One region of the Paenibacillus sp. FSL R5-0908 genome, then DNA from elsewhere that is predicted to be linked to it. Evidence: riboswitches for the same ligand, from Rfam matches in the RefSeq annotation. Region 1 holds a riboswitch; each other region holds the start of a gene.

Evidence for each region. Region 1 has a riboswitch for cyclic di-GMP ahead of MKZ09_RS05395 (glycosyl hydrolase). Riboswitches for the same ligand answer to the same signal wherever they lie in the genome.
Region 2: linked by a shared signal. The riboswitch ahead of MKZ09_RS03850 (transglutaminase-like domain-containing protein) and the one ahead of MKZ09_RS05395 (glycosyl hydrolase) in region 1 are both predicted to bind cyclic di-GMP.
Region 3: linked by a shared signal. The riboswitch ahead of MKZ09_RS11395 (hypothetical protein) and the one ahead of MKZ09_RS05395 (glycosyl hydrolase) in region 1 are both predicted to bind cyclic di-GMP.

Annotation. Positions count from the first base shown of each region.
Region 1 covers NZ_JBBOUV010000001.1:1,212,706-1,216,948, forward strand. Annotated here, with positions in the region: gene MKZ09_RS05390 (sugar phosphate nucleotidyltransferase) at 343-1,716, shown strand; cyclic di-GMP riboswitch class I at 1,853-1,932, shown strand; gene MKZ09_RS05395 (glycosyl hydrolase) at 1,945-3,495, shown strand; gene MKZ09_RS05400 (glycosyl hydrolase) at 3,647-4,243, shown strand, end outside.
Region 2 covers NZ_JBBOUV010000001.1:842,056-846,298, reverse strand. Annotated here, with positions in the region: rRNA gene MKZ09_RS03855 (16S ribosomal RNA) at 1-1,082, opposite strand, end outside; gene MKZ09_RS03850 (transglutaminase-like domain-containing protein) at 1,450-2,259, opposite strand; cyclic di-GMP riboswitch class I at 2,273-2,353, opposite strand; cyclic di-GMP riboswitch class I at 2,428-2,510, opposite strand; gene MKZ09_RS03845 (class D sortase) at 2,630-3,289, opposite strand; gene MKZ09_RS03840 (GtrA family protein) at 3,392-3,799, opposite strand; gene MKZ09_RS03835 (glycosyltransferase family 2 protein) at 3,786-4,243, opposite strand, start outside.
Region 3 covers NZ_JBBOUV010000001.1:2,611,910-2,616,152, reverse strand. Annotated here, with positions in the region: gene MKZ09_RS11405 (NAD(P)/FAD-dependent oxidoreductase) at 1-802, opposite strand, end outside; partial or broken gene MKZ09_RS11400 (flavodoxin domain-containing protein) at 819-1,334, opposite strand; gene MKZ09_RS11395 (hypothetical protein) at 1,324-1,728, opposite strand; cyclic di-GMP riboswitch class I at 1,978-2,069, opposite strand; gene MKZ09_RS11390 (RNA polymerase sigma factor) at 2,274-2,792, shown strand; gene MKZ09_RS11385 (DUF4179 domain-containing protein) at 2,776-4,243, shown strand, end outside.

The DNA.
Region 1 (4,243 bases):
GAAGCAAATCTTTAGAAAAACGTGCTGCCTTCCGGCTGGTACAGCCCGGTGCAGTACGGTTCAAGCATTTAGAGGAAGTTGGTTAGGTAAAGAACGGAAAGGGAATTTGGAACTGTAGAAACGGAGTGTTCGCCTTTATCCTCGGATTTCTACCGCGAGAAGCGGTCCAATCAGGAAATCTGAGGATAACAGCGATCGGAAGTCCAAAATCCCTTGGAGTGGTTCATACCTAATAAATTTTTAAAAAAATGCATCCGCTCGAACTAAGGCTAAGCGGAAGCTATACGTTTTGATAACAATTCCATTATGCTCGATTTCCATAATTCAAGGAGGGTTCATTCTATGAAAATGGTACTTCTATCAGGCGGTTCAGGTAAACGGTTATGGCCGTTGTCCAACGACTCACGTTCAAAGCAATTTCTAAAGGTACTTGAAAGCCCTCAAGGTGAACCGGAATCTATGGTACAACGTGTCTGGAGACAGCTGGAGGAAGCAGGGATGGCAGAATCATCTTATCTGGCCACCGGCCGCGGCCAAGTAGAAATGATCCAAAGCCAATTGGGAAGTCATGTGCCGATTATCGTCGAACCGGAGCGTCGGGATACTTTTCCGGCTATCGCCTTAACAGCTACCTATCTTTATTCAGTGGCAGGTGTTTCTCCAGCGGAGACGGTAGCAATATTGCCTGTTGACCCTTATGTAGAAGCATCCTTTTTCGATACCATAGCTATGCTTGAGGGGACCATGCTGGAAAGTGGAGCAAATCTGGCACTAATGGGTGTTGTTCCTGAACATGCCTCAGAGAAATACGGATATATTATTCCTACCACCGAAGAGGCGGGGGAAAATGGTTTTATGAAGGTAAGTCACTTTCAAGAGAAACCAGACCGCATACAAGCAGAACAGCTCATCGAGCAAAATGCCTTGTGGAATTGCGGAGTGTTTGCTTTCCGCTTAGGGTACTTGTTAGATATTTTGCAGCGTAAAGGGTTGCCTTTAGGATATGAAGAATTGCAGAAGCAGTATAAGCTATTGTCTTCCATCAGCTTTGATTATGAAGTGGTGGAGAAAGAAGAACATATTGTAGTGCAGCCGTATGATGGATTCTGGAAGGATCTTGGAACGTGGAATACGCTGACAGAGGAAATGAGCAGCAAGCATGTAGGAAAAGGTTTTGTGACGGCGGATTCTGAGGGGACTTGCTTGATTAATGAGCTGGATATTCCGATTACGGTAATTGGTGCGAAGGATCTGATCATTGCGGCTAGCCCGGATGGGATTCTAGTTACTCATAAAGCTGAGAGCCCACGGATTAAAGAAGTGCTGAAAACCTTTGAACAGAGACCGATGTACGAGGAACGCCGTTGGGGCCATTACAAAGTTATCGATTATGTGAAATATGATGAAGGCAATGAAGTGCTGACCAAACGGATTTTTATATCCGAGGGGAATAATATCAGCTATCAATTACATCGCAAGCGTAGTGAAATTTGGACAATCGTTAGCGGCGAAGCAAGTATTGTGCTGAATGAGAAAAAACATAATGTGAAGGCTGGGGACGTGGTACGTATACCTGAAGGAACGAAGCACGCGATCCTTGCTTTGACGGATGTTGAGTTTATAGAAGTACAGACAGGTTCTGAATTAGTTGAAGAAGATAACATACGTATTACTTTAGACTGGAATGATATAGAACTACAACAATTCATTTCATAGGTCTAACCTATCTATTTAACCAATTGAAAATTTCTTGAAACAGGTAAAATGACTCAATTATCAAAAAAAGTCATAAAAACACTAAATATATCATTAATTGTCGTCGATACTTACGGTAAGAGAGAATATTTCTCTTAAATTGAAAAGGCAAACCTATCGAAAGGTAGGGACGCAAAGCTATAGGGCCTTCGAAAGAGTGGCAGCCTGGCTACCGAAAGGGAGATTATTTTGAAAGCTTACCGTACGTATCGATTGTTTGGTGCATTTCTGTCACTCGTCCTGTTTCTGACTGCACTTCCGCTTGCTGTTGGAATTTCGCCGTCTGTTGTCATAGCTGCTTCAAATTCTGGAACGCCAGTTACCCCAGGTGCCTCACCTGAAGCCGTAAAGCTGCTTAACTATTTTTACTCGATCTCAGGAAAAGGTATTATTGCCGGTCAACATGACTATTTAGAAAGTCCAGATGAAATTAACAATATGCTGAAGGGAACCAGCGGACAATATGCGGCTCTTCACGGTTATGAAATGGGTGCGATCAGTGGTCAGTCCGAAGCAACGATGGCTTGGCAACGTCAAAATGTGGTGAACAGCGCCATCAACTGGAATAAAGCGGGCGGGATCGTAGCTATGACTTTTCATGCTAACCTGCCGGGCACCTCTTATGACTGGGATAATGTAAAAAAAACACTTAGCCAGAGTGAGTTCGATAGTTACGTTACACCGGGTACCAAGCAATATAACAATCTGATCGCTGAGCTTGATAAGGTGGCAGTCTCTTTAAAAAGCTTGCGCGATGCCAATGTTCCGGTGCTTTGGAGACCCTATCATGAAATGAACGGGAACTGGTTCTGGTGGGGGAAGAAAAATAACTTTTCTAAACTATGGAATATTATGTATGACCGTTTTGTTAACGTTCATAAATTAAATAATTTGTTATGGGTATGGAGTCCGAATGCTCCCAATGTTTGGTCAGATCCTTATGCGCTAACTTATCCAGGTGCTGATAGAGTAGATATTCTGGCAGCAGATATATATGAAAATGATTACCAGCAAAAATACTATGACAGCTTATTGAGTCTAGCCGCAGGCAAACCGATTGCGATCGGGGAGAATGGTGAAATGCCTAATCTGGAGAAGCTTCAGCAATCGCAAAGTAAATGGACGTACATGATGAGCTGGGGAAAAATGCTTTACGAGAATAACAGTTCAGACACAATCAAAACATTTATGAATAGCAACTATACCCTGACCAGAGATAAATTAAATACGGGTCTGGCACCGACACCTAGCGCCGCCCCAGCGCCGGCACCTTCCGAAGAAGAGGGGGAGGCAGCAATTCCTCTCGCGAAGGGGCTTGCAGGAGAGTATTACAACAACATGCAATTGTCGGGAGCAGCAGCTCTTAACAGAACTGATGCAATAATCGATTTCAATTGGCGGCAAGGCTCGCCGGATGCCGCCCTCGGGATTGATCGGTTCTCCATACGTTGGAGCGGTAAAATTAAGCCATTATATAATGAGCAATATACATTTTACACTACCTCAGATGATGGCATCCGTGTCTGGGTGAATGGGGAATCCCTTATTGATAGTTGGACTAAGCAAAGTGGTACTGAGCGTAAGGGCACTATAACGCTGAAGGCTGGCCAGCTATATGATATCAAGGTGGAGTATTACGAGAATGAAGGCGATGCGAGAGTCCGCTTGATGTGGGAAAGTGCTAGTCAAGCTAAAGAGACAGTACCAGCAAGTGCACTTTTTCTTCCGGATGTCTCCTGATTGATGAAAATTAAAGGTCGATCCTTAGTGGCTCTGCGTTATTGCAGAGCTACTAAGCTATAGTCCTCATTAGGTCAGAAGACGATTGTCCGATAACAGGTATGTTTTTAACACCTGTGGAGGCAGTACAGCTACCGAAAGGAGGATTTATTTGCTTAAATATTATAAGAAAAACAGATTGTTGTTTACTATGTTACCGGTGTTTATTATTTTTTCCTTGCTGCCTTGGGGAGAGGTTAAAAGTCTTCCGAAGGCTATGAGTGTTTCTTCCTCCCTACCTCCGGCTATACCAAGTAATCCTTCGGCTTCTGAAGAAGCCAAGCAACTGCTGAGTAATTTGGTGAATCTACGTGGCAAAGGGATCTTGTCCGGCCAACATGATTATCTAGAAAGTCCAGATGAACTGGTTCATAAGCTGAAGAATACTTCGGGACAAAATGCTGTTCTACATGGTTATGAATTAGGGGCGATTAATAATCAATCCGCAGGGACAATCGCAGAACAGCGGCAAGCTGTTATAGACAGTGCAATTGAATGGCATCAAGAGGGTGGCATTGTAGCCATGACATTCCATCAGAGTTTACCTGGAACCTCTCCAGAATGGTCCAATGTAAATAGAAGTCTCAGTCAAGAGAAATTTAATGCTTATGTTACACCTGGGACGGCTCAGTATAAGAGGCTAATCTCAGATCTAGACGAGGTTGCGGGGTATTTGGGTCAGTTGCGTGATGCCGGAGTTCCGGTCTTA
Region 2 (4,243 bases), 370 kb from region 1:
AGCTGACGACAACCATGCACCACCTGTCTCCTCTGTCCCGAAGGCCGCTGCTATCTCTAGCAGATTCAGAGGGATGTCAAGACCTGGTAAGGTTCTTCGCGTTGCTTCGAATTAAACCACATACTCCACTGCTTGTGCGGGTCCCCGTCAATTCCTTTGAGTTTCAGTCTTGCGACCGTACTCCCCAGGCGGAGTGCTTACTGTGTTAACTTCGGCACCAAGGGTATCGAAACCCCTAACACCTAGCACTCATCGTTTACGGCGTGGACTACCAGGGTATCTAATCCTGTTTGCTCCCCACGCTTTCGCGCCTCAGCGTCAGTTACAGCCCAGAAAGTCGCCTTCGCCACTGGTGTTCCTCCACATATCTACGCATTTCACCGCTACACGTGGAATTCCACTTTCCTCTTCTGTACTCAAGCCACCCAGTTTCCAGTGCGACCTCAGGTTGAGCCCAAGGTTTAAACACCAGACTTAAATAGCCGCCTGCGCGCGCTTTACGCCCAATAATTCCGGACAACGCTTGCCCCCTACGTATTACCGCGGCTGCTGGCACGTAGTTAGCCGGGGCTTTCTTCTCAGGTACCGTCACTCCGGTAGCAGTTACTCTACCGGACGTTCTTCCCTGGCAACAGAGCTTTACGATCCGAAAACCTTCATCACTCACGCGGCGTTGCTCCGTCAGGCTTTCGCCCATTGCGGAAGATTCCCTACTGCTGCCTCCCGTAGGAGTCTGGGCCGTGTCTCAGTCCCAGTGTGGCCGTTCACCCTCTCAGGTCGGCTACGCATCGTCGCCTTGGTGGGCCGTTACCCCACCAACTAGCTAATGCGCCGCAGGCCCATCCCTCAGTGACAGATTGCTCCGTCTTTCATTCTTCTCTCAGGAGAAAAAAGAAATTATCCGGTATTAGCTACCGTTTCCGGTAGTTATCCCAGTCTGAAGGGCAGGTTGCCTACGTGTTACTCACCCGTCCGCCGCTAAGTTACTTTGAAAGCAAGCTTTCAAAGTAACTCCGCTCGACTTGCATGTATTAGGCACGCCGCCAGCGTTCGTCCTGAGCCAGGATCAAACTCTCCAATTAGTATTGAAAAGAGCGATATGCTCATTTTGAAACATCTGACGAGAAAATTAATTCTCTAATTTTGGATTTCACTTGCGTGATTTCCTACTCACTCGTTGTTCAGTTTTCAAAGATCAAGTTCTCGTTGGCGCCGTTTAATGTCTCAGCAGCAACTCTTATAATATATCATGTTGTTTTCAGAAATGCAAGCTTTATTTTTCGAAGCTTTTTATCAGCCTCGTCTGTATCGCCTGTACGCTGTCTAACAACGCTTACCTATAATACCCCAACTATTAATAGAAAAGCAACCCCTAATATAAAAATAAACAACTAGCTTAATGATTAAGCTAGTTGTTTATTTAATATCGTTATGATTCTAGCGATTAATTTAATAGTATTTTGCCGCAGTATATTTGCTCGAGGCTTTAATTAAATCAGTTTTCTTATCGCTCTTTGCAAGTCCTGCATCCACTGTAGTATCAATGGTAACCCACTTCCCATTAAGCAACACTTCATTCCATGCATGATATTGCGTAACGTAGCTTGTATTCCCCATTACCAACTTAGCAGGAACATCTACACTCCGCAGCATTGCGGCAAAAAGAGAAGCGTAATCATAGCAAATCCCTTTTTTAGTAGTCAATGTCTTATCGATGCTTGGAATATAATCAGTAGTTACACTATTAGCAAGAGAGTAATCATATTGTACATTCGCAACTACATAGTTATAGATCGCTTTAACTTTCTCTTCGTCTGTTGTTTTGCCTTGTACTAATTGTTTAGCTTTGACAATCGCTTTATCAGAAGAACTCCATTTCACATTCTGTACGGAGCCCAAATATACGGAATTCGAGTCACTCATGGTTACGTCTACTACTTCGGAATATAACGCTTTGTATTTATTGCCGGTTGTGTTCTCCAGAACAGAAACCTTATAAGTCCCATTTCCTTGTTGCAAAGGGAAGTCCTCAGCTTGTCCAGAAGCATACAAGTTATAAGTATAGCTGCTGTTATCTTTGGTGATCATGAGTTTGATTCTTTTATCTTTCGGAATATCATAGTTAATACCAATAACACCTTGAGCCACTTTGGATGTAATCAACCAGCTGGCATCTGCACTTGCAGCTTGAGCTGTACTTACCGGAACTGAAGTCATTAAGACGAACAACGCCACCAGCATAAAATAAACCTTTTTCACGGATAAAACTCCTTTCGGTAGCTGGCTGCCATCCTTTCGGGAAGGCCCTTTAGCTTTGCGTCCCTACCTTTCGATAGGTTTGCCGTTATCGTATAAGCTCTATCTGTTCTAGCTTTACTAGATATAATTGATAGAATCCATTTGAAACAAACAAAAAAAGCCTCTTCATTCGGTAGCTGGCTGCCATCCTTTCGGGAAAAGGCCCTTTAGCTTTGCGTCCCTACCTTTCGGAAGGTTTGCCGTTATCGTGTTTAGCTTTTATAGTATAATACTATCATATTTATAGATGTGAACAAGACCTAATTTACTAGATTACCCATTATTTTATAGATATCTCCCGGTATTTGTGTTTTCTTGTCATTCACTATTCTCATTTTGTTAATTTGGCATGAACAATCAGCCGATGCGTTGGATTCACTAGCGGATCACATGTAATTAAAGTAAGAATCTTATCCTTGTCATTCCCGTCAAGAACAGAGACATCACTCGGATCTACAACAGAAATATCATACACCTCATAGTTAAACACCAGATCACTAGTCTTTACCGTGATGACATCCCCCACAACAACCTCATTCAATCTGTTAAACAAACGACCCGTAGTTCTAGCCCGATGCGCCGCGATTGCAGCATTTCCGATCTCTCCAAGGGGTGCCGTTTCTTTCATATGGGCTGCAGCATGTTTCATATTAGCTTTTGTAGCCCCTTCTAATACAGGCAGCTTCAATTCAATCTTATCGATTTCAATTAGTGCGATTACCTTGCCACCGACTTCAATCTCCGGTTCAGGCTTTTCTGTCTCTTGGGGTTGGGGCTGTGCCTGGGCATCCAGAACCGATTCCTCTGCTAACAGCTGAGTAACTTCAGCATACCTGCTCTTCAAATCTGGTTGGGGTGCACTATCGGCAGTGCTTAGTTCAGCCGTTTCTAATAACTTCTCCTGCTGCCTGTCGTTGTACCATTCGTTAGCTGTCGGATATAACATGATAAGTATCCCAGCCAGTATGAGTAGATAGGAGAATTTACGCAATGTTATTCACCTCCGTATATTGTTTTTATGGATATATACAAATCAAGCAGAAACAGTTACTTGCCTTTAAGCATAGCAACTCCTTCTGCCTGAAATTAATGTTTAAAATACCCATTTACGACTTCCAAAGAAATTGATGATCACCGTGATAAAGGTAACCAGCACCTTAGAGATCAAGACTTGAATACCTAGTTTGTCTGTCAACAGATGCATTAACAGCAGTGATATTCCGAGAACTACCAGATTCAGCACGATAAACTTGACCAGCTGCACGCGGTCGAAGCCTTCTTTATTCCCCCGGTTGCGATCACGAAAGGTAACTTTTTTATTCAAAATAAAGCTATTCGCCGTACCTGCACTATAGGAGATCACCTGCGCCAATGCGTATACCATCCCTAGTGAATTCAACAATGTAAAAATCACAAAATCAATCAGCGTATTGAGTAAACCTACGGCATTAAATTTGAGGAACTGTATGAATGCAGCGCGCAAGTTCTTATCTGACATCATTGTGATCCTTCCGGCGGTCCAGTTGTTCTTCGTTCTGGTAGCCTTTAGTCTCACTAACAATATATAGCGGTCTATCTTTAGACTCGTCATAAATCCGTCCGATATACTCCCCAATCACACCCAACAGCATCAGAACGATACCGTTAAAGAGCAGATTGACGCCTACAATGGAAGCCCAGCCCGGAACCGTCCAGGAGGTGAAAAATATCCTTTGAAACAAGACGAAAAATAAATAGAGAAAGCTAGAGAATGAAAGGAAGAATCCAATATACGTAGCAATCTTAAGCGGCTTATGTGAAAAAGAGGTGATGCCATCTAACGCAAAACGAATCATTTTCTTCAGCGGATATTTGGTTTCTCCGGCAAAACGTTCTTCCCGTTCATATTCCACCATAGTCTGCTTGAAGCCAACCCAGCTCACCAAACCTCGGACATAACGGTTCT
Region 3 (4,243 bases), 1.4 Mb from region 1:
GATCATTTGTTTGCATTTGTTCATTTACGATAATGCCCTGCCGGACTTGAATATTCGAGCCACTTACCAGTTTCGTATTCGGTACAATACCAATAGAGTAGACTACATGGTCACAGGAAAAATGAGATTGGTCGTGCAGCGTAATTCCGGTAACATACTCAGTTCCTGTTATAGACGCTACATCAGCTCGAAGAATAACCTTCACACCTGCTTGTTCAAGGTTCTCTTTAAGGAGCTGTGAGGATTTCTCATCAAGCTGTCTGCCCATCAACCGGTGAAAAGCTTCGATCACCGTTACCTGATATCCAGCTTCATGCAGCGCCCAAGCGGTTTCGATTCCCTGCACTCCCCCACCGATTACGGCTACATGGCTGCCATCCTGCAGGTTTTCTTTCAATCTGTCCGCGTCGTTCATATCCCGGAGGGTATGAACATTGTTCAGGGCGAAGCCCTCAAGGGAGAGTGCACGATTCTTCGCTCCCATACACAATAAAAGCTTATGATAAGAAACACTCTGCCCATCTTCTGTCACAACTATTTGCCGGTCCGGGTGGACAGAACGGATTCGGGTCGAGGTTTTTACGGAGATACGGTTATCGCGGTACCATTTTTCCTTTTTAATCAGCACCTTCTCACTGTGCAGGTCGGTAAACAGCCCTTTGGTCAGCTTAATCCGGTTATAGGGCAGTTGACTTTCCTCCCCTAGGATCGAAATTTCCGATTCTGCGTCTTGATCACGGATGGCTTTGGCGGCATGGACGGCGGCTACTCCTCCGCCAACAATAACGTAATGTTTTGTCATCCTATGTTCCTCCTCCCTAAAATGAACTCAGCAGCAAATCCGAAACAAATTCAGCCGCATTTTTAATTTTTTGAACTTTCTCAGGCTCTTTCGGGGAAAATCTGATTCGTACAGGGAACTCTACATGTGTCATCCCCGTGGTTTTAATAACCTCAGATGTGCTTTGCACCGTCATGTTTGTTCCATTCAGATAATCCTGAATGACTTCAATGGCTTCACCACTCCAGCCGTAGGAGCCAAAGGCTGCAGCAAGTTTACCTTCCAGATTCATATTGTGCAATTCTTTCAGAATGTTCTCCAGGTTCCCAATCATGTCCGCGTATTTAGTGGAGCTGCCAATAAAGACCGCGTCCGCTGACGTTATGCTGTTCAGAATATCAGTGGCACTACTTTTATCTGCATCCCAGACCTCTGTCTCTATATTATTTTCCTGCAAGCAATCCTGTATGATTTTGGCCATCTTCTTGGTACTGTTTTTGATGGTGGTATATACGATGGTTGCCTTTTTTCCTTGCGTCGTTTCACGGCTCAACCGAATCAAGCATGGAAACAGGATCGTATTGGCCTTTAGAGTAAAAGGCCTCCCATTCCGTTTTCTCCAGTCCAAGCCAATACTGTGCATCAGGATCGATCGGCTCCCCGTCATCGTCGTAACCTGAAGAATCGTCTTCAGATTCATCGATAAGCTCACTTCCATCTACAAGATAGTAAAACTCCTTATCGTTAGCATACAAGCTGTAAGATGTTTCTAAAAGACTGCTAGCGACAGTGCCTGCTGCGGCAAAATTCGGCAGACGGCTGATATCCAGCTTCAGAGTGTTGGTGTTGCTGACACGCACCCCGCCGCTTTGAATATCCTGTTTTTTGGTCACATCCAGATGGAAATTCTTTATTGCTTTGGAGGCTGCTGTTACTTTGCTGATCATTTGATCCGCAGTTACTGCTGATGTTGTAGCTGCAGACACGACTCCAGGATTAGACATCCATCCGATCGTTCCGGACAGCAATAAAGCACCTACTGCCAAACTAGTACCTATTGTTTTGAAAAAACTGTTCATGTACTTCCCCTTTCGGCCCCTTGTGATAATGTAACGCCGTATAGGTCGAAATAATAAAAGAGCTCAAAATAGACTACATATTCTTAGAGCAATCCTTTATGCTTCATAAGACATCCCTATGGCGGCCTGGCGATCATTTCCTTCTGTCGAAAGGCTTTAGACCCATGGCTTTGTGTCATCATCTTTCGATGATTTTACCTTTAACGCGGACATTCAATTAGTTTTAATTAGATTACGGACGCATGTCCCACCGCTAATTTTATCATGGTTATAATTACCTGTAAACGACTTATCTTCCATTCGAATTCGCTATGATACTCAGAAGAAATACTACAATCAAAATGAAAAATGAACGATTACATACGCTTATAAGTCTTATTAATGAGAACAGCAAAGACAGGGGGTGCAGCAAAATGAGTGACCGGGAAATTTTCGAGCTCTATAAAGAACAAGTATATTATTTTTGTTACTACTTAATGAAAAATCAGGCAGATGCGGAGGATATTTCCCAAGAGGTATTTGTAAAAGTTATCTTAGCGGATAAGTCGAAGGTAAGAAACTTGAAATCTTGGATTTTACGAATAGCTTCAAATGAGTGCAACAGTGTGATCAAAAGGCGTAAGACGGGGTGGATGAAAGAAGTACGTAATTATTTACTATCCAGGTCTGAGGAATCAAACCCTGTAGAAAAACGTTTGGATCGACAAGAAACTAAAAAAGAATTACAAGGGTTATACAGTCAGCTTCCCGACAAAATCAGAATGGTAGTAGTCCTTCGTTTTATCAACGAATTGACTGTACCCGAGATCTCTAAAGTTATGAGCATACCCGAAGGAACTGTAAAATCCAGACTGAACAAGGGACTTAAAATACTAAATAGAATGGGTGGAACCCAACTAAAGGAGCTGAATAGTAATGAGTCTCTATCTTGAAAAAGATAAACATATTCCCCGACCGGATTATGATTTGATGTGGACTGCCATAGAACAAGAAGCATATAAACGTCAAAGAAATCTGTATGCCTCCCAGAATACTCCTAGGTCTAATAAAAAGGTTGTTCCTATCAGTATTGTCTTCTCTTGCCTCTTACTTGTAGCCATTCCTGTATTCGCTAGTATGACGATTAATTGGGATAAAATTGGTGGTCGAAGTGTGAGCAATGCATTAAATAACGGCATCGGTCAACAGTATAATCTTCAAACTTCCAGTTCAGGAGTAACAATGAATTTGAACGGTGTTGTAACTGATGGAGAAAAAATGAAAATGCTGTTATCACTTGATACTAACTCTGATCTATCCCAATATACTGGATTTGCTACAGAGGAAAACCTCATGACTAGTGAATCCGGTGCCAAGGCAAAGGTATACGGTTATTTAGAATACGATCCTGAAAGCCAGAAACTCATTGGAGTATATGAGACACCTGATACATTAAAGGATGATAAAAAGGACTACAGGTTTGAAGCTCGGAATCTCATTTTTTACCGTGATCGGAATATTCCCTTACAATCTAATCATAAAGCAGGGGAAACTATCGATACTGGAGTTAAGCAATATCCAAGCATTCAAATCGAATCCGTTCGACATGTTTCCAATCAAACCATTATCCGTTACAAAGTCGCTGCATCACCATCTGACTTAGGACGGGGTAACCCCCATTTGGTAGTTAGTACTGGTGGTCAAGAGAATGAAGCAATTCCAACCATCATGCCTAACGAAGGATCGGATTTATTTATTGAACAGGTTTTCAATATAACTGAATCAGATTGGAAGGAAGCTAGTCTTCATTTTAGTTACATTGAAGAAGCGAAACGATTTTCAGGTACGTGGAAGTTCGATTTTAAAGCAGATGGACAAAAAGCAAGTGAGGCGATTTACACTAAGAAACTGTATAACAATCCTGAATTTCAAGAAAAGACCGGTATAACCTTAGATCAGCTAGTCGTTACCCCTTTGGATATCCAAATTCTAATAGATGAAAATGATTCTCTTAAAAAAGGAATTGTCCACTATAATACCGCTCAGTTGGTTATAGGTGATCAAACAATCACTGGGGGTTGGAATTTGAAGGGAGATCATTCCGAAAGCTACCAGCATTTATTTCAATTCGAATCTCCGGAATGGTATAACGACTGGTCCGATGTTCCAATGAAACTTATATTAAAGGATGCTGTCATTGAGAAACGTGATACTACTAAGAATTGGATCACTATAAACAAACCTAAAGAAGAAAAGCAGTTCACTTCACTTGATGTCGATGGGTTAAAAATTGAATTCACTTACTATACTGAGGGGGAAAATTTGATTGTCGAATCAACATCCAAATCTTCTGGCTTCAAAAGCGTTAACCAAACTACGTTATGGATTAATGGCAAAGAAGTTG